2 regions of the Streptomyces sp. NPDC079020 genome follow, and region 2 is predicted to be linked to the other one. Evidence: riboswitches for the same ligand, from Rfam matches in the RefSeq annotation. Region 2 holds a riboswitch; the other holds the start of a gene.

Region 1 (10,196 bases), on a different contig from region 2:
AGTTCGAGAAGGCTCATGCCGGGACCTCCGCCTTGGGCAGGACCGGGTTGACGCAGCGCACCTGGTGTCCGGACGTGCGTGGTTCGGTCAGTTCGGGGGTGCCGGTGAGGCACTCCATCGTGTAGTGGTCGCACCGGGGTGCGAACGCGCAGCCGTCGGCCCAGGCGATCTTGTCGTTGATGGACCCGCGGATCGGGTTGAGCGGCTCGCCGCGCGGCGCGTCCAGCCGCGGGATGGAGCCGAGGAGCCCGTGCGCGTACGGGTGGGTGGGGTGGGCGAACAGCTCGCGGCGGCCCGCCGATTCCACCGCCCGTCCGGCGTACAGGACGTTGACCTCGTCGCAGAGACCGGCGACGACACCGAGGTCGTGCGTGATCATCAGCAGGGCGGTGCCCTCCTGGTCGACCAGTTCCTTCAGGAGCTCCAGGATCTGCGCCTGGATGGTCACGTCCAGGGCGGTCGTCGGCTCGTCGGCGATCAGCATCCGGGGGGCGCAGGCGACCGCCATGGCGATCAGCGCCCGCTGGCGCATACCGCCGGAGAGCTGGTGCGGGTACTCCTTGAGCCGCCGGTCCGGGTCGGGGATCCCGACCCGGTCGAGCAGGGACGCGGCTTCCTTGCGGGCCTTCTCGCCCTTCAGCCCGCGGTGGCGCTGAAGGATCTCTGTGACCTGGATCCCGATGGGGACGACCGGGTTCAGCGAGGAGAGCGGGTCCTGGAAGATCATCGCCAGCTGGCTGCCGCGCAGATCGCGGAGCTTGCGCTCGTTCATGGTCAGCAGGTTCTGGCCGTCGAACTCCGCACGGCCGCCGACGCGCACGCCCTTGCGGGGCAGCAGGCCCATCAGGGCGAGCGAGGTGACGGACTTGCCGCAGCCCGACTCGCCGACCAGGCCCACGACCTGACCCTGGTCGACCTCGAAGGAGACGCCGTCCACGGCCGTGGCGTCCTTGCGGCCGCGGGCGGTGAAGGTGACGCTGAGTTCCTCAACGGAGAGCAGTGACATGGGACTTCAGCCTCGCAACTTCGGGTCGAGGGCTTCGCGCATGGCCTCGCCGAGCAGAGTGAAGCCGAGAGCGGTGACGATGATCCCGACGGCCGGATAGGCGGCCATCATCGGCTCGTTGTCGAAGAAGCGCTGCGCCTGGGAGAGCATCACGCCCCACTCGGGGACGGCCGGGTCGGGGTTGCCGAGGCCCAGATAGGACAGGGCCGCGGCCTCGATGATCGCGGTGGCCAGACTCAGGGTGGCCTGGACGATCACGGGACTCAGCGAGTTCGGCAGGATCTGCGTGAGCACGATCCGCTTGCGCCGGATACCGACCGCCTTCGCGGCGAGCACATAGTCCGCGCCGCCCTGGACCAGCATCGAACCGCGCAGCAGGCGGGCGAAGATGGGGATCTGGACGACGCCCACGGCGATCATCACGGTGGTCAGCGACTGGCCGAGGACCGCGGCGATGGAGACGGCGAGCAGCAGCGACGGCAGCGACAGCATGATGTCGGTGAAGCGCATGATCACGGTGTCGACGCGCTGCCCGGCCTTGCCGCCGAGCGTGGCGGCGGCGCCGGAGAGCACACCGACCAGCGCACCGATGATCAGGCCGATGAGCATGGAGACCACACCGACGAGCAGCGTCTGCCGGGCTCCGACGAGCCAGCGGGAGAACATGTCCCGGCCCAGGTGGTCCAGCCCGAACCAGTTCTCGCCGCGCATGCCGACGAACTTGCCCTGGTTGGGGAAGACTTCGCTGCGCCAGTTCTGCGCGGTGGCGCCGTGCGGGGCCAGCATCGGCCCGACGACGGCGACGAGGACGAACGTGGCGATGATCGCCGCGCCGATGATCGCCATCTTGCTGGAGCGCATCCGGCGGAACGCCTCGCGCCACAGGCTCGTACCGGCGACCGTCTCGGAGCTCTGGGTCAGCTCGGCGAGGCGGTCGATCTTGTCTGCCTTGTTGGTCAGGATCGTCACGTCAGTGCACCCGCACTCTCGGGTCAATGATGCTGTACGCGAGGTCGACCAGCAGGTTGATCAGCACGTACACCATCGCGATGAAGAGAATGAACCCGACGAGGACGGGGTAGTCGCGGCCGTCGATCGCGGTACGGATGAAGGATCCGATGCCGCCGAAGTCGAAGACGGACTCGGTGAGCACCGCACCGGACAGCAGGCTGCCGGTCAGCAGGCCGACCGCGGTGATCACGGGCAGCAGGGCGTTGCGCAGCACATGGCGGCCACGCACGACGCGCTTGTCCAGGCCCTTGGACTCGGCGGTGCGGATGTAGTCCTCGCCGAGCACTTCCAGGACGCTGGCGCGGGTCATCCGGACGATGACGGCGAGCGGGATCGAGGCCAGCGCGACGGCGGGCAGGATCAGGTGCATGATCGCGTCCCAGCTCGCGTCGAACTCGCCGGTCAGCAACCCGTCCAGGACGGAGAACCCGGTGATGTCGGTGGCGTCGAGTCCGGTGGTGAGCCGGCCCTGGCTCGGGAACCAGCCCAGCTCCACGGAGAAGATCCCGCGCAGCAGCATGGCCAGGAAGAAGACCGGGATGCAGATGCCGAGCAGCGATCCGGAGACGGAGGCGACGTCCAGCCAGCCACCGCGGTGCTTGGCCGCCAGGTAACCCATCGGGATGCCCACGACCACGGCGATCAGGATCGCGGCGACGCTGAGCTCCACGGTTGCCGGGAAGCGCAGGGTGAATTCGTCCCACACCGGCTGGCCGGTCTGGGTGGAGGTTCCGAGGTCGAGCTCGAAGATGCGCTTCAGGAACCGCCAGTACTGGACGTGGACCGGCTCGTCGAGCCCGAGTGCCCGGTTGATTCTCGCTACTTCGGCTTCGGTCGCCCGCTCACCCAGGATCGCTGAGGCGGGTCCGCCGGGCAGTCGGTTCAGCCAGAGGAACAGCAGGACCGACAGGCCGAGCAGGGTGGGAATGAGCTGGAGAAGTCTTCTGACGACGAGTCGCAGCACCCCGCATGCCCCTTTCTCACGTACGTCTATGCGGGTCCGCCCGGCCACCTGGTTGCTGTGGCCGGGCGGACCCGCTGGTGTGCGATTACTTGAAGGAGACCTCGGCGAAGTTCTCCTGCGTCAGCGGGGAGACCTTCGGCGGGTTGACGTTCTTGGCGAACGCGATGGCCGGCGGCGACGACGAGACCGGCACGCCCGGCACGTACTCCGCGATCGCCTCGTTGGCCTTCTTGTAGGCCTCGGTGCGGGCGGCCGGGTCGACGACCTTGGAAGCGGCGTTCACGGCGTCGAAGACCTTCTGGTCCTTGAAGCCCCACTGCTTGTCGGGCCCGGCGAACCAGGTGCCGATGAAGTTGTAGCCGTCGTTGAAGTCACCGGTCCAGCCGAGCATGTGCAGGGCGCAGGAGCCCGCCTCGGTGGCGTCCAGGTAGTCCGGGGCCCACTTCATGGCCTTCGGGACGATGGTGATGCCGGCCTTCTCCAGGTCGGCCTTCATCAGCTCGAACATGTCCTGCGGGGCAGGCATGTACGGGCGGGTGACCTCGGTCGGGTAGCAGAAGTCGATCTTCAGCTTCTCCTCACCGGCCTGCTTGAGGAGGTCCTTCGCCTTGGCGGTGTCGAACGGGTACGTCTTCACCTTGTCCGAGAAGCCGGCGACCGTGTCGGGCATGAACTGGGTCGCGACCTTGCCGCCCTCGGGCAGCTGGGTGTTGACGAGGTTCTCGCGGTCGATGGCGTGCGTGATCGCCTGACGGACCTCGGGCTTCTTCAGCGCCGGGTTCGCCGACTGGCTCATGCCGAGGTAGAAGATGTTGAAGACGTCACGGGTCGGGACCTCGTAACCCTCCTTCTCCAGCGTCGTCACATCGGCCGGCGCGACCAGGTCGTAGCCGTCGATGTCACCCGCCTGGAGCGCCTGGCGGCGGGTCTCCTCGGTGGAGATGGTGCGGAAGACCAGGTTCTTCACCTTGGCCTTGCTGCCCCAGTAGCCGTCGAAGGCCTTCAGGGAGACCTCCTTGTTGCCCTTGTTCCACTTCACGATCTCGTACGGGCCGGTGCCGGCGACCGTGCCGGCCTCCTGGCTGTACTTGGGGTACGTGATCGCGTCGCCCTTGGCGGACGCGTCCTGCTTCTCGTACTCCTTGATCGCCTTCGGCGAGTGGATCGCCAGCGCCTGGAGGGAGAACCCGCCCGGCAGGTTCGCCGAGGGCTCGTTCACCTCGATGACGGCCGTGTTGTCGTCCTTGGCGGTGCAGGACTTGTAGTTGGGCTTGGGCGCCTCGGCGTCCTCGTTCTTCGCGAACCCACCCATGATGGTCTGCCAGTAGTAGGAGACCGCGCTGGACTGGTACGTGCCCTTCCAGTTGAACCAGTGGTCGTAGTTCGCGCAGACCGCGGCGGCGTTGAACGCCTCGCCGTCGTGGAACTTCACGCCCTGGCGAAGGTTGAACGTCCAGACCTTGCCGGCCGGGTCGCTCGACCACTTCTCGGCGAGGCCGCCGACGAGCTTGCTGCCACCGGGCTCGTGCTCCAGGAGCGCCTCGAAGGCCTGACGGGTGACGCGGAAGGTCTCGCCGTCGCTCGCGAGCGCCGGGTCGAGGGAACTGGGGTCACCGGCTCCGGCGAAGACGAAGGTGTCCTTGTCGCCCCCCTTGGAGCCGCCCTCGTCCCGCTCGCTGGAACAGCCCGTGGCGATCAGACCGACAGCGACCGCTGCCGTGATCGCCCGGACAGCCCGGGACTTGAATATTCGCATGGGTCCACCCCTGGTTCGCCCTGTGGTGAGGTTTGTTGGCCGCACACTACAGACGGTGCCCACCGCAAGAGAACAGTCCGGATAACGGTGAGACCTAGTCGAGACCCGGACAGTTAACAAACCGTCCAGTTCCGGGACATCCTCACGTCGGCAGTCAACAGGCCGGACATCGAGGGGTGTTCGACGTCCGTTTACCGGACGTCGCGCTCGTCGCAGTTCAACGGGGCTGGGGCGGGTATCCGTAGCCGGGCACGGCGGCGGGCGGCGGGCCCGGGGCGTGCGCCTCGCGGTCGTAGAACGGGCGGGAGTTGGCGCGCAGCCACATCGCGACCGGGTCGTACTCGTCGGACATGGCGACGGTGGAGACGGGCAGCCCCTCGGGGACCGCGCCGATCGACTGCCGCATCATCTCGCGCACCGAGTCGACGGAGGCGCGGCCCGTGTCGTAGAGATCGAGACCGATCGCGAGGTACGGAACACCGACGGCGGGATGCACCCAGGCGCGGCGCAGCGAGCGGACCGCCGGGGTGCGGTGGGCGTTCTGCGTGAGCAGCGCGTAGAACTGGGGGATGTCGACGGCGGGGTCGGAGAGCCGCAGGGGCCCGGCGGGCAGCCGGTCCAGGCCGGTGGCGATGCGGCGCAGATCCAGCCAGGGGATACCGACGCCGCCGCCCGGGGCATGCGGGTTGAGCCAGATTCCCCAGCGGTCGGGGAACAGGGCGCGGGCGATGTCACGGCCGGTGACGAGCTCGTGGGCCCGGTTCCACCCGCTGGCGGAGAGCTCCTGGGCGGAAGTCACGCACGGGGCGTAGCCCATGCCGTCGATCTCCATGTTCCCGTACTGGGCGTCCGGCGAGCCGGCCGTGCCGTGCCAGAGGAGCATCCAGATCCGGCCATCGGCGAGGGCCGCCAGCAGCGCCTCGTAGGCGTCGTAGCGCCCGGGGGTCACCTGGCGCAGCATGTGCTCGACCTGTCCGGCCGCCGCAGTGCCTGCACTCACCCTGTGTTCCGCCCCTCATCGATCCGCTGTGTCGCGTCGCCGCTCCCGGGCACACGGGAGCGACCCCGCCATCAAACCAGCTTATGCGCCGCTACTGACACCGACTTGACGCCACGGGTTGACGTCGCCACCCGGCAACGGCGGTTGACCCCGGCCCCGGGTGCGGCCGGCACCCTCTCCGGCGGTGGGGTCAGTGCCCCTCACGCCGGTAGAACGGCCGGACCTTCTCCCGCATCCAGTCGCCGACGAGGTCCTGGGCCACATCGAGCAGGACCAGGTTGACGGGCCACGGCACCTGGACCCGGCCCAGCGCCCGGCCCAGCGCGTCCATCGGGGCGCTCTGTCCCGCGCCGTCCCAGTCGGCGAACTCGACGCCGATGAAGAGGACGGGGTCGCCGCCCTCGATGCTGGCGAGCGTCCGGCGGGCGGTGCTGACCACGCCGCTCTCCTGGAACTCCCCGGCCACCGCGGCGAGGAAGTCGACGGGTTCCTCCTGCCAGTCCGGCTCGAACAGGCGGACCCGGGCACCGCTCGCGGGCCCGTCCAGGGGTGTGCGGCCCGCCCGGCAGAGCTCGGCGACGGCGGGGGGCGGCAGTGGCACACCGACCGCGCCGCCCGGGTTCACGGCTATTCCGACCTGCGGCGGCAGTCCGCGGGCGAATTCCCGGGCAGGCGCCACGGTGAAGGACATCTGAGTACCGACGCAGCTGAGAAACTGCGATTCGGAGCTGAACACGGGGACATGGGCGACGCCGTCGATCTCCATCATCGGCAGGTCGAGATCGGGGCTTTCGGGGCTGCCCCCGTTGGGCAGCGGCACCCAGAGCGCGCTGCGGCCGAGCACCTCGACGATCCGGCCGCCCGCCTCCGGGACTCCGATCGAGGCGGCGAGCACCTCTTCGAGCTCATTGGCCGGCCATCCCTGGCGCGGATGTGTCTGTGCCGGTACCGGAATGTCCACTGCCCCTGTGTCCCTCTCTCGACCGTGCGTTCCGGCGGAAACCCTAGCCTCCCGGGTCGACCGCCCGGCGGCCTGCCCGGCGGTGTGCCCGTCCGGCGTCCGGCGGCCGGACATCCCGGCGGGCACCCGGTGGCTGTGCGTCTGCGAACGGGGCGCGCGCGTGACGCCCGCCCCGCTTCTCCCCGTACGCCCCGCGAGCCCTACTCGTCCGCGAACGAGATCCGGCCGAGCACCCCCGCGGCCTCACGGTCCAGCAGCACCGCCGAGGCACATCCCGGGGGCAGCAGACCCCGCTCCGTGTCGTGCAGCAGCCGGCCGACCGAGCGCCGGTGCCGGGCGAAGGCGTAACCGGAGACGCCCCGGCCGCGCTCGCGCTGCCCTTCCCGCGCCACCTCGGGCGTGACGTCGAGCAGGACGAGGTGGAGGGTGCGGACCCGTCGCCGGGCGTCCCGGGCCAGCCAGCGGCGCACCCAGGCCTGGGTGCCGCAGTCGTGCACCACGACGGACTCGCCGGAGCGGAGCGCCCGCCACAGCCCGTAGTAGTGGGCCACCCGGACCAGCGGGCGGTAGAGGGCGTACGGGAGTAAGCGGGGCAGGGCCCCGGCCCAGGTGTCCCGGGTGTCCTGGGAATCGATGGCGCGGTCCGTGACGGCCCGCCGGATCAGTGTCGACTTTCCGCTTCCGGGCAGCCCGGAGACCACCACGAGATCGCCGGACGCGAAGTCCAGGCTGTGCGGGCTGCGCCCGGCGCGCCCCCGGAGGTCACGCACCACCGGCGCGTGCGTGCCCAGCATTTCCCGGGCGGGTGCGCCCGGCTGTGCGGGCATCGCGCCCTGCGCGACCCCCGCGGTCGTCGCGTACCGCTGCAAGTCCATCGCCCTCCCCCTGTCGGGTCACCCACACCTGCCCAAGAAGTGTAAAGAAAAGGTAATGCGGCACAACCAGGCCCGCTGCCCGTGTCGGTGGGAGACCGGACGCCCCACTCTTCCGCAAGGCGTGCGATGATGACCCCGCCAACTGCATACCGGCCGTTTGAATCCGCGCGGGAGAGTTCCGGTCACTGTGTGTGCCGGGCGCCGAAGGAGCAAGTTCCTCCCTTGAATCTCTCAGGCCCCGTACCGCGTGGATGAGGCAGATCTGAAAAGCGAGCCGCCCGGCGGCTCCACCCAAGGTGCAAGCCGAACCCGGCGAGGGCTGACCCCTTCAGGGCCTTTCGGCGAACCTCTCAGGTTCCGATGACAGATGGGGAGGGATCGTCCTCTGTCGTCATGCCCTGGAGCCGAATCCATGAGCAACGCCCCCCGTCTCACCGCCCTGGACGCCCTGCATCGTTCGCTGGGCGCCACCATGACCGACTTCGCCGGCTGGGACATGCCGCTGCGGTACGCGAGCGAGCGCGACGAGCACAACGCCGTACGCACCCGGGCGGGTCTCTTCGATCTGTCCCACATGGGTGAGATCACGGTCACCGGGCCGCAGGCCGCCGCCTTCCTCAGCTACGCGCTGGTGGGCAACATCGCCACCGTCGGCGCCGGCCGCGCCCGCTACACGATGATCGTCGGGAGCGACGGCGGCATCCTGGACGACCTGATCGTCTACCGGCTGGGCGAGACCGAGTACATGGTCGTCGCCAACGCGGGCAACGCGCAGACCGTGCTGGACGCGCTGCGGGACCGGGTGGCCGGTTTCGACGCCGAGGTGCGTGACGACCGTGACGCGTACGCGCTGCTCGCCGTGCAGGGTCCGGAGTCGCCCGCGATCATGAAGGCCGTCACGGACGCCGACCTGGACGGGCTGAAGTACTACGCGGGCCTGCCCGGCACGGTCGCCGGGGTGCCCGCGCTGATCGCCCGTACCGGCTACACCGGCGAGGACGGCTTCGAGCTGTTCGTGGCCCCCGAGCACGCCGAGCAGCTGTGGCGGGCACTCACCGAGGCCGGTGCGGCGCACGGCCTGATCCCCTGCGGGCTCTCCTGCCGCGACACGCTGCGCCTGGAGGCGGGCATGCCGCTGTACGGGCACGAGCTGACGACCGCGCTGACCCCGTTCGACGCGGGCCTGGGCCGGGTCGTGAAGTTCGAGAAGGAGGGCGACTTCGTCGGGCGCGAGGCCCTCGTGGCCGCCGCCGCGCGGGCCGAGACCGCCCCGCCCCGCAAGCTCGTCGGCCTGATCGCCGAGGGCCGCCGGGTCCCGCGCGCCGGATTCCAGGTCGTCGCGGGCGGTGAGGTGATCGGCGAGGTCACCTCCGGCGCCCCGTCGCCCACCCTGGGCAGGCCGATCGCCATGGCGTACGTGGACGCGGCGTTCGCCGCGCCCGGCACCGAGGGTGTCGGCGTGGACATCCGCGGCACGCACGAGCCGTACGAGGTCGTCGCGCTGCCGTTCTACAAGCGCGAGAAGTGACATCCCGGGCATCGCGCCGTCCCGGAAGTGACGTAATCGCGTCTCACACCGTAAGACCACCGTTCATCAGCACTCCCCCGCGTACAGGAGAATTCAGGTCATGAGCAACCCCCAGCAGCTGCGGTACAGCAAGGAGCACGAGTGGCTGTCGGCCGTCGAGGACGGTGTGGCCACGATCGGTATCACCGAGTACGCGGCCAACGCGCTCGGTGACGTCGTCTACGCGCAGCTCCCCGAGGCCGGCGAAACGGTGACCGCGGGCGAGACCTGCGGCGAGCTGGAGTCGACCAAGTCGGTCAGCGATCTGTACTCCCCCATCACGGGTGAGGTCGTCGCGGCGAACCAGGACGTCGTGGACGACCCGTCGCTGGTGAACTCCGCTCCGTTCGAGGGCGGCTGGCTGTTCAAGGTACGGGTGGCGGAGGAGCCGGACGACCTGCTCTCCGCCGACGAATACACCGCGTTCTCCGGCAACTGAGACCCTAGGGATCCCCTGATGTCGCTTCTCAACTCCTCCCTCCACGAGCTGGACCCGGACGTCGCCGCAGCTGTCGACGCCGAGCTCCGCCGTCAGCAGTCCACCCTCGAAATGATCGCCTCGGAGAACTTCGCTCCGGTCGCCGTCATGGAGGCCCAGGGCTCCGTCCTCACCAACAAGTACGCCGAGGGCTACCCCGGCCGCCGCTACTACGGCGGCTGTGAGCACGTCGACGTGGTCGAGCAGATCGCGATCGACCGGGTCAAGGCCCTGTTCGGCGCCGAGGCCGCGAACGTCCAGCCGCACTCCGGTGCGCAGGCGAACGCCGCCGCGATGTTCGCGCTGCTGAAGCCGGGCGACACGATCATGGGCCTGAACCTGGCCCACGGCGGTCACCTGACCCACGGCATGAAGATCAACTTCTCCGGCAAGCTCTACAACGTGGTCCCGTACCACGTCGACGACACCGGCACCGTGGACATGGCCGAGGTCGAGCGCCTGGCCAAGGAGACCAAGCCGAAGCTGATCGTCGCGGGCTGGTCCGCCTACCCGCGCCAGCTCGACTTCGCCGCCTTCCGCCGCATCGCGGACGAGGTCGGCGCGTACCTGATGGTCGA
Region 2 (10,196 bases):
AACATGGCGGGCACGTCCTAGGGTTGCTGTGTGAACGAGCTCGACGTTGTCGGTGTCCGGGTGGAAATGCCCTCAAACCAGCCGATCGTTCTCCTGCGTGAAGTGGGAGGCGACCGGTACCTCCCCATTTGGATCGGTCCTGGGGAGGCGACCGCGATCGCCTTCGCCCAGCAGGGCATGGCTCCCGCCAGGCCGCTGACCCATGATCTTTTCAAGGATGTGCTCGAAGCCGTCGGCCAGGAGCTCACCGAGGTCCGCATCACGGACCTTCGTGAAGGTGTGTTCTACGCGGAGCTCGTCTTCGCCAGCGGGGTCGAGGTGAGTGCCCGGCCGTCCGACGCCATAGCGCTCGCCCTGCGGACCGGAACGCCGATCTATGGCAGTGACGGCGTGCTGGACGACGCCGGGATCGCCATCCCCGACGAGCAGGAGGACGAGGTGGAGAAGTTCCGCGAGTTCCTCGACCAGATCTCTCCGGAGGACTTCGGCACCAACAGTCAGTGACCGTCCCGCAGGGGTGTCGTCAGCGCATCCGACAAGCCTTTCCCGATAGTGAGGCACGGGAAACCACCCTCAGGGTGATTATCACTCGGCGTGCCGAGTGTGGCGATCGTTGACGCACCCCAAGTGACTGCCTACCTTCGAGTGGGCAGGTCAAGGACGGAGGTCGGCGTGAGAATCAGCGGCGACGGTACGGCAGCGGGTGGGCCGTATCCGCAGCACGGCAATGCGGCCGACCACACCATCAGGCAACCGGTTCAGCCGGCTGCGGTGGCGGCGGACGGCGTGGCAGCAGCGAATGACATCGGCTATCGCGGACCGACGGCATGCGCGGCGGCGGGGATCACCTACCGCCAGCTCGACTACTGGGCGCGTACGGGGCTGGTGGAGCCGAGCGTGCGTCCTGCCTACGGGTCGGGCACCCAGCGTCTCTACAGTTTCCGGGACGTGGTCCTCCTCAAGATCGTCAAGCGGTTCCTGGACACCGGGGTCGCCCTGCAGAACATCCGCACCACGGTCCAGCATCTGCGGGCCCGGGGGTTCCAGGACCTTGAGCGGATGACGCTCATGAGTGACGGTGCGACGGTGTACGAGTGTTCCTCGCCCGCCGAGGTCGTGGCGCTGCTCCAGGGCGGGCAGGGGGTCTTCGGGATCGCTGTCGGCGTCGTGTGGCGGGACGTGGACGCGGCACTGTCCCAGCTGCACGGAGAGCGGGTCGACACCGGCGAGACGCTGGTCGGCAACAACCCCACCGACGAACTCGCGCGGCGGCGCAACCGAGCCGGATGACCGGCTGACGGCATCGGCGACAGCGGTGATGACTGCCCGGCCCCCGAGGGGTGCCGGGCAGTCGCGTTGTCAGTGCCGTAGGGCAGCATCGGAGATGTGAGAGCCGCGCCCACCATCCTCCATCTGGACATGGATGCCTTCTACGCCTCGGCGGAGCAGGCGTCCAAGCCGAGTCTGCGCGGCAAGCCGGTGGTCGTGGGCGGGCTGGGGCCGCGAGGAGTGGTCGCCACCGCGTCGTACGAGGCCCGGCGCCTGGGCGTGCACTCGGCGATGCCGACGGCCCAGGCCCGGCGGCTGGCACCGAACGCCGCGTATCTCGTGCCGCGCTTCTCGCTGTACCGGACGGTGAGCGACCAGGTGATGGAGCTGCTCGGCAGGCTGTCGCCGCTGGTGGAGCCGCTCAGCCTGGACGAGGCCTTCGTCGATCTGGAGGCGGGCGGCGTCGCCGCCGACTCGGCGTCGGCCCGCGCCATGGGCGAGCAGCTGCGGGCGGCCATCCACGCGGTGACCGGGCTCAGCGGATCGGTGGGGCTCGCCGGCTCCAAGATGCTGGCCAAGATCGCCTCGGAGGAGGCCAAGCCGGACGGGCTCCTGCTCATCGAGCCGGGCAGCGAGCGGGAGCTGCTGGCACCCATGCCCGTGCGGATCCTGCCGGGCGTCGGCCCCGCCACCGGTGACCACCTCCGCCGGGCCGGGATGACCACCGTCCATGACCTGGCCGAGGCCGGGGAGGCGGAGCTCGTACGGCTGGTGGGCAAGGCGCACGGCGTCTCGCTGCACCGGATGGCACTGGGCCTGGACGATCGCCCCGTCGTGGCCGAGCGGGACGCCAAGTCCGTATCGGTCGAGGACACCTTCGATGTCGACCTGCACGACCGGGTACGGGTGCGTGCGGAGGTGGAGCGGCTGGCGGACCGGTGCGTGGAGCGGCTGCGGGCCGCGGAGCGTTCCGGGCGCACGGTGGTCCTCAAGGTGCGCCGGTACGACTTCTCCACCCTGACCCGCTCGGAGACCCTCAGAGGGCCCACGGACGACCCCACAGTGGTCCGGGAGGCCGCGGCGAGGCTCCTGGAGGCAGTGGACACCACCGGGGGCGTACGGCTGCTGGGAGTGGGCGTGACGGGGCTCGCCGACTACACCCAGGAGGACCTCTTCGCCCAGGCGGCCGATGCCCGGCAGGCGGCCGCGGCGCAAGCGGAGGCCGAGGCCGGGGCGGAGGCCGGACCGGAGGTCCCGCCCGGCCCCGCGGCGGACGGGGACGCACCCGGCGCCGTCCCGGCCGGGGAAGCGGAGGGGGAGAGCGCCGAGCTCCTCGCCGCCAGGCGATGGCCCGCCGGCCATGACGTGCGCCATGGGACCCACGGTCACGGCTGGGTGCAGGGCAGCGGGGTGGGCCGGGTGACGGTTCGCTTCGAGGAGCCGGGCGGCACACCGGGCCGGGTGCGTACGTTCCGTGTCGATGACCCGGAGCTGGGGCCGGCCGACCCGCTGCCCCTGGTGCGCGACCCCGTGGACTACTCGTCCTGGCCCGCCAGCCTGCCGAAGTCCCGGTCCGGCCCGGTCCCGCCCGGAGGCGCGGAGTCCAGCCCGTAGTGGCGGTAGAGCTGCAGTTCCTGCTCCGGGCTGAGGTGGCGGCCGACGCCGAAGTCCGGCGCGTCCTTGATCAACGCGCGGTCGAACGGGATCCGCAGCGAATCCTCGACGAATTCGCTCGGTTCGAGGGGGACGAAAGCGTCCCGGCTGAAGAGCCCGGTGCGTACGGCCGCCCACTCCGGGACACCCGTCGCATCGTCGAGATAGACCTCGTCCACCGTTCCGATCTTGGTGCCCCTGCGGTCGAACGCCTTGCGGCCGATCAGGCTGCGCGGATCGATGTCGGTCTGCACGGTGCCTCCCACTGGTCGCAACTGCCTGGGTGGTGGTGACTACTCCACAAGCACTACAAAAGTGCAGATCCCGGGTGTCGGCCACTTGAGCAATCCGGCGGGAACCCCGCTGGTAGGCTGGCATATGGCTGCTGACCCCGTGCGGGAGAGTCCTCCGGTGCAGAATCCGGAGGCGCCGAAGGAGCAAATCCTCCCCGGAATCTCTCAGGCCCCCGTACCGCACGGACGAGGTCACTCTGGAAAGCAGGGCGGGTTCCGTGCGGGCATGTGTGCCGGGACGGATCCCACCCTCACCGACGGTGAAAGCCGGCGCGCCGTGAGGCGGGCCGGTGAAGCTCTCAGGTTGAGATGACAGAGGGGGAGGCCGTTCGGGCACCCACGCCGCGGTGCCCCTCGCAGGTCGTGACAGACCAGGAGGCCTCCATCATGACCCCCCGTCGCACTCCGCTCTCCCAGCTGGAGCAGGGCATTCCGTTCGAGCAGCGCCACATAGGGCCCGATGGTGAGGCCCAGGCGAAGATGCTCGCCCAGGTCGGCTACGGCTCGCTCGACGAGCTCACCGCCGCCGCGGTGCCCGACGTGATCAAGAGCACGGAGGCTCTCAAGCTTCCGTCGGCCCGTACCGAGGCCGAGGTGCTGGCCGAGCTGCGTTCGCTCGCCGACCGTAACCAGGTGCTCGCGCCGATGATCGGGCTCGGCTACTACGGCACGTTCACCCCGCCGGTGATCCTGCGCAACGTCATGGAGAATCCCGCCTGGTACACGGCGTACACGCCGTACCAGCCGGAGATCTCCCAGGGGCGGCTCGAAGCGCTCCTCAACTTCCAGACGATGGTCGCCGAGCTGACCGGGCTGCCCACCTCCGGCGCCTCCCTGCTCGACGAGGGCACCGCGGCCGCCGAGGCCATGGCCCTGTCCCGCCGCGTCGGCAAGGTGAAGAACGGTGTCTTCCTGGTCGACGCCGACACCCTGCCGCAGACCGTCGCGGTGATCGAGACCCGCGCGGAGCCGACCGGCGTCGAGGTGGTCGTCGCCGACCTCACCGACGGCATCCCGGCGGATCTCGCCGAGCGCGGCGTCTTCGGCGTGCTGCTCCAGTACCCGGGCGCCTCCGGAGCCGTACGGGACCTCAAGCCCGTCATCGGGCAGGCCCACGACCTCGGCGCGATCGTCACCGTGGCCGCCGACCTGCTCGCCCTGACCCTGCTCACCTCGCCCGGCGAGCTCGGCGCGGACATCGCCGTCGGCACCACCCAGCGCTTCGGCGTACCGATGGGCTTCGGCGGACCGCACGCCGGCTTCATGGCCGTGCGCGAGAAGTTCGCCCGCAGCCTCCCCGGCCGGCTCGTCGGCGTCTCCGTCGACGCCGACGGCAACAAGGCCTACCGCCTGGCCCTCCAGACCCGCGAGCAGCACATCCGCCGCGAGAAGGCCACCAGCAACATCTGCACCGCCCAGGTGCTGCTCGCCGTCATGGCCGGGATGTACGCCGTCTACCACGGCCCCGAGGGCCTGCGGACGATCGCCCGGCGCACCCACCGCTACGCCGCGATCCTGGCCGAGGGCCTGCGGCGGGGCGGAGCCGACGTCGTGCACGGCGCGTTCTTCGACACGCTGACCGTGCGGGTTCCCGGCGGGGCCGCCGCCGTGGTCGCGGGCGCCCGGGAGCGCGGGGTCAACCTGCGCCTCGTCGACGCAGACCTGGTCTCCCTGGCCTGTGACGAGACCACGACCCGCAGCCAGGTCGCCGCCGTATGGGCGGCCTTCGGCGCCGAGGGCGACGTCGAGGCGCTGGACGCGGTGGCCGCCGACACGCTGCCCGAGGGGCTGCTGCGCGACGACGAGATCCTCACGCACCCGGTCTTCCACCAACACCGCTCCGAGACCGCGATGCTGCGCTACCTGCGCAAGCTCGCCGACCGGGACTACGCGCTGGACCGCGGCATGATCCCGCTCGGCTCCTGCACCATGAAGCTGAACGCGACCGCCGAGATGGAGTCGATCACCTGGCCCGAGTTCGGGGCGCTGCACCCCTTCGCGCCCGCCGAGCAGGCGCAGGGCTTCCTCACCCTCATCCGTGAGCTGGAGGAGCGGCTCGCCGAGGTCACCGGCTACGACGCCGTGTCGATCCAGCCGAACGCGGGTTCGCAGGGCGAGTTCGCCGGTCTGCTGGCCGTCCGGGCGTACCACCGGGCCAATGGCGACGAGGGACGTACCGTCTGTCTGATCCCGTCCTCGGCCCACGGCACCAATGCCGCGAGCGCCGTCATGGCGGGCATGAAGGTCGTCGTCGTGAAGACCGCCGACGACGGCGAGGTCGACATCGAGGACCTGCGCGCCAAGATCGAGCAGTACCGCGACGAGCTCGCCGTGCTCATGATCACGTACCCCTCGACCCACGGTGTGTTCGAGGAGCACGTCGCCGCCATCTGCGGTGAGGTGCACGACGCGGGCGGCCAGGTCTACGTCGACGGCGCCAACCTCAACGCGCTGGTCGGTCTCGCGAAGCCCGGCAAGTTCGGCGGCGACGTCTCGCACCTGAACCTGCACAAGACCTTCTGCATCCCGCACGGTGGCGGTGGCCCCGGCGTCGGCCCGGTCGGCGTCCGCGCGCACCTCGCGCCCTACCTCCCCAACCACCCGCTCCAGCCCGCCGCGGGCCCGGAGACCGGTGTGGGCCCGATCTCGGCCGCCCCGTGGGGCTCGGCCGGCATTCTGCCGATCTCGTGGGCGTACGTCCGGCTGATGGGCGGCGAGGGTCTGAAGCGCGCGACACAGGTCGCCGTGCTCGCGGCCAACTACATCGCCAAGCGCCTGGAGCCGCACTTCCCGATCCTGTACAACGGCCCGGCCGGACTGGTCGCGCACGAGTGCATCGTGGATCTGCGGCCGATCTCCAAGGCGACCGGCGTCAGCATCGACGATGTCGCCAAGCGCCTGATCGACTACGGCTTCCACTCGCCGACCATGTCGTTCCCGGTGGCCGGGACGCTGATGATCGAGCCGACCGAGAGCGAGAACCTCGCCGAGCTCGACCGTTTCTGCGACACCATGATCGCCATCCGCGGCGAGATCGAGAAGGTCGCCTCCGGTGAGTGGGGCGCGGACGACAACCCGCTGAGCAACGCCCCGCACACGGCGGCGGCGCTCGGTGGAGCATGGGATCACGCCTACAGCCGTGAGGAGGCCGTGTTCCCGGCCGGAGTCTCGGCCACGGACAAGTACTGGCCGCCGGTGCGCCGGATCGACGGAGCGTTCGGCGACCGCAACCTGGTCTGCTCCTGCCCGCCGCTGGACGAGTACGACAACTGACCGAAGGCGTAGGCGCGTTGCGACATGCGTCGGGGCCGGTGCGGAGATCTCTCCGGGCCGGCCCCCTTCGTACGTCTGGGGTCAGGCGGCCTTCACCACCCGGCCGGCCGCCAGCGGCCGGTGCGGGGCGATGATCTGCCCGTCCGGGAGCAGCTCGCCGGTGTCCTCGAAGAGCAGGACGCCGTTGCACAGCAGGCTCCAGCCCTGTTCCGGGTGGTGTGCCGTCAGGCGGGCGGCTTCCCGGTCGGCGGAGTCGGCGGTCGGGCAGGGTGGCTGGTGCTGGCACATGGATGGGTTCTTTCGCTGCGTCGATTCGAATGTCCTGCGGCTGGATGACGTGTTCATTTGCCGCCCCCGTATCAGTCGGTCCGGTCCCAGTGTTGCCCTGCGGGCGACATTCCGCAGGGATTTCGCCGCAGCGCTTCTTCTCCTCCCATGACGCATCACCCGGCCGGACGGTTCAGCGCAACTGCACTGTCCCTTTGGGTGGTTCGGGGTGGCCGGACCGGGCTAGTCCGGACGGGTACGAATGAGCCCCCGCGGTATCCCTGCCCGCCAGGTGCGTGGTAAGGGCGGAACGGGGCGCCGCGGGGGCATGCGGAGGCGGGTCGGGTCAGGCGGAACTGAGCAGCGGACCCGGGGTGACACGAAGGGTCATCACCGGGAGCAGATCGGCGACGCGGCGCGGGTGGTGCGCCGCTATCCCCGGCGGGGCCGGCGCCAGGGGAACCAGCACATCGGTGGGGTCGAGCGCCGAGGCGGCGGCATCGGCGCCGGTGTCCCCGTGCAGCCACAGCGTGAGCATGTACAGCTCCGGGATGGAGAGCAGCCGCGCCTGGCAGGGGGCGACCGACGCTTCCGCCTGCTTGACGGCCAGCTCGGTCGAGGCGAGGTAGGGCCCCTCGAAGAAGTGCGAGAAGGCCCAGCCGTCCGGAGTGAGCATGGTGTCCGCCGCCGCGACGGCGCGCCCCTCGCTGCGGATCAGGAATCGCCAGGCGGCCAGACGGGTACGGGGCGCTGGGCCATTCGGCACGATCCGGTCCAGTACATGGACGGGCAACGGGAGTTCGGGGCTCAGGGGGCCCTGGGCCGACCGGAGCGCGGGAGTGCGGGCTTCTCGGACGGCGGTGGGGGATCCGAGTGCCGCGAGAACGCTGCGCAGTGCGGGCGCGGGAGCCGGAGGGACATGCAGCGGCATAGTGGGTCGCCTCTCACTTGGAGACACGGTGATGCGTGGTGGGTGCAGACGGCGCTGTCGGCGGGCGGGGCCAGAGGGGCCGGGACCGGGCCGGTTGCGTCAACTCTCTGCCTCGTGGGCGGAGTTTATACGAAAAGTGTTCACAAGGTGCTTCCACTACCGGGCGCGAATGCGAACCGCAAGGCGACATCAGGTCTTTGAATTGTGGAGTTTCTGATGATTCCTGCTGTTCCGGTCATCCTTCGCCAGGGGTTTTTCCGATGCCGCGGTAGGCCGAAACTCGATGGTGTTTTCCGTCACGCGCCCCACGGCCGAAACCCCGGATTGCCGTATGCCGACGGAATGTGCCCGCCGATTCCGTCGAAGACTAGCGGGTCCACGGCACCCGCGGGACGTTATGGATCAGCTCGAATGGGCATTATCGATCGTGATACGAGTGGCCTGGGCCGCGGGCCGCCCACTGGAGGAGGGACCCTTCGATGGGGGAGAAGGTCGTGGCGCGAGCCTTTGACCTGTCGGACCGGCAGACGTACCGCAGAAAGCTCAGTCAGTGCCTGGAGGGTTTGGAGAGGCTGCTGGCGGAGCGGAGGTTCGATCGCCCCAAGAATCTCCTGGGGCTGGAGATCGAACTGAATCTGGCGGGCTCCGACGGCATGCCGAGGATGCGGAATGCGCAGGTTCTCCAGCGCATCGCGAGTCGAGATTTCCAGACCGAACTGGGCATGTTCAATCTGGAAGTGAATATTGTTCCGCACCGCCTGAGCGGCCGGGTTCTCGATCAGCTCGCGGAGGAGCTGCGCACGGGTCTCGCCTATGCCCACCGCAAGGCCGCCGAGGTGGACGCGGGGATCGTGATGATCGGAATCCTGCCGACACTCGGCCAGCGGGACGTGGTGTCCGCGAACCTCTCGGAAGCGGAACGCTACACGCTGCTCAACGATCAAATGGCGGCGGCCCGGGGGGAGGATTTCGCGCTCGATATCGAGGGCGTGGAGCGGCTGGTCTGCACCTCGCCCTCGATCGCTCCCGAATCGGCCTGCACCTCCGTGCAATTCCACCTCCAGGTGACACCCACGCGTTTCGCGGACGTCTGGAACGCCGCGCAGGCCGTCACCTCCGTGCAGATCGCACTCGGCGCCAACTCGCCCTTCCTGTTCGGCAAGGAGCTGTGGCGGGAGTCGAGGCCCCCGCTGTTCCAGCAGGCCACCGACGTACGGCCGCCCGAGCTCCAGAACCAGGGCGTGCGGCCGAGGACCTGGTTCGGGGAGCGCTGGATCAGTTCCGCGTACGAGCTCTTCGAGGAGAACCTGCGCTACTTCCCGCCGCTGCTGCCGATCCGCGACGACGAGGAACCTCTGAGGGTGCTCGACGAGGGAGGAGTGCCCACGCTGGCCGAGCTCGTGCTGCACAACGGCACGGTCTACCGCTGGAACCGGCCGGTGTACGGACTGGCCGACGGCGTTCCCCATCTGCGGGTGGAGAACCGTGTCCTGCCGGCCGGGCCCACCGTGCCGGACGTGATCGCGAACGCCGCGTTCTACTACGGGCTGGTACGGGCCCTGGCCGAGGAGTCCCGGCCGGTCTGGAGCAAGCTGCCCTTCGAGGCCGCCGCGGAGAACTTCGACGCGGCCTGCCGCCATGGCATCGAGGCCGAACTGCTCTGGCCCCTCCCGGGCCGTTCCGGCGGGCTCGCCAAGGTGCCGGCGGTCAGGCTCGTACGCGACGAGCTCCTGCCGCTGGCGGCCGCCGGGCTCGACGCGTGGAACATCGAGCCCGCGGACCGCGACCGCTACCTGGGCATCATCGAGGAGCGGTGCAGGCGACGCGTCAACGGGGCGTCCTGGCAGGTCGCCACGTACCACCGGGCGCTGGAGGCCGGGCTGGAGCGTGACGCGGCTCTCGCCGCCACCACCCGGCGCTACATCGAGCTGGCGCAGATGGGCGAGCCGGTGCACACCTGGCCGGTGGGATTCCCGGCGCCCTGACCAGGACCGGACCGGGACCGGAACCGGGGCGGCGCGGGCGGGGCAGGACCGGGACCGGGAGAGAGACCGGAAGAGGGACCGGGTGGCAGGTGGGCCGGGCGGGCCGGGAGACGAATGCGCGGGCTACTCCTGCGCGGCGCGTCCGTTCTGCCCGGCCGTCATGATGGCCTGGAGGATCACCGCCTGGATCTCCGCCGGGTCGCTCACCTCGTACCCGCCGCCGCCGGTCACCTCCGCTATCGCCGAGACCTCTTCGCGATCGGCGTCGGGTCCCACCGCGATGGCGATGATCGGAACCGGCCGCTGCGGGTCGGCGAGCTGCTTCAGCCGGTCGATGAGCGCACTGCGGGAGATGCCGCGGGCGTCCTCGTTGGAGCCGTCGGTGAGGATGACCAGGGCGTTGAACTTGCCCTTCACATAGGACGACTGAGCCGCCTCGTACGAGGCCAGCGTGGTGTCGTACAGGCCGGTCGCCCCGCCCGGCACCGGTTCGAGGCCCGCGAACGCCGCCGACAGTTTGTCCCG

The links. Region 2 has a riboswitch for glycine ahead of gcvP (aminomethyl-transferring glycine dehydrogenase). Riboswitches for the same ligand answer to the same signal wherever they lie in the genome.
Region 1: another riboswitch for glycine. It lies ahead of gcvT (glycine cleavage system aminomethyltransferase GcvT); the one in region 2 lies ahead of gcvP (aminomethyl-transferring glycine dehydrogenase).

Annotation. Positions count from the first base shown of each region.
Region 1 is NZ_JBITUB010000002.1:106,181-116,376, forward strand. Features, by position in the region: gene ACIGJO_RS04485 (ABC transporter ATP-binding protein) at 1-17, opposite strand, end outside; gene ACIGJO_RS04490 (ABC transporter ATP-binding protein) at 14-1,006, opposite strand; gene ACIGJO_RS04495 (ABC transporter permease) at 1,013-1,975, opposite strand; gene ACIGJO_RS04500 (ABC transporter permease) at 1,977-2,981, opposite strand; gene ACIGJO_RS04505 (ABC transporter substrate-binding protein) at 3,067-4,737, opposite strand; gene ACIGJO_RS04510 (enhanced serine sensitivity protein SseB C-terminal domain-containing protein) at 4,955-5,698, opposite strand; gene ACIGJO_RS04515 (enhanced serine sensitivity protein SseB) at 5,928-6,698, opposite strand; gene ACIGJO_RS04520 (AAA family ATPase) at 6,899-7,573, opposite strand; glycine riboswitch at 7,732-7,829, shown strand; gene gcvT (glycine cleavage system aminomethyltransferase GcvT) at 7,986-9,101, shown strand; gene gcvH (glycine cleavage system protein GcvH) at 9,202-9,579, shown strand; gene glyA (serine hydroxymethyltransferase) at 9,598-10,196, shown strand, end outside.
Region 2 is NZ_JBITUB010000012.1:7,381-17,576, forward strand. Features, by position in the region: gene ACIGJO_RS24245 (bifunctional nuclease family protein) at 31-504, shown strand; gene ACIGJO_RS24250 (MerR family transcriptional regulator) at 673-1,290, shown strand; gene ACIGJO_RS24255 (DNA polymerase IV) at 1,387-2,883, shown strand; gene ACIGJO_RS24260 (PRC-barrel domain-containing protein) at 2,805-3,176, opposite strand; glycine riboswitch at 3,309-3,406, shown strand; gene gcvP (aminomethyl-transferring glycine dehydrogenase) at 3,603-6,488, shown strand; gene ACIGJO_RS24270 (DUF5999 family protein) at 6,570-6,776, opposite strand; gene ACIGJO_RS24275 (hypothetical protein) at 7,102-7,686, opposite strand; gene ACIGJO_RS24280 (glutamate-cysteine ligase family protein) at 8,166-9,671, shown strand; gene ACIGJO_RS24285 (substrate-binding and VWA domain-containing protein) at 9,795-10,196, opposite strand, start outside.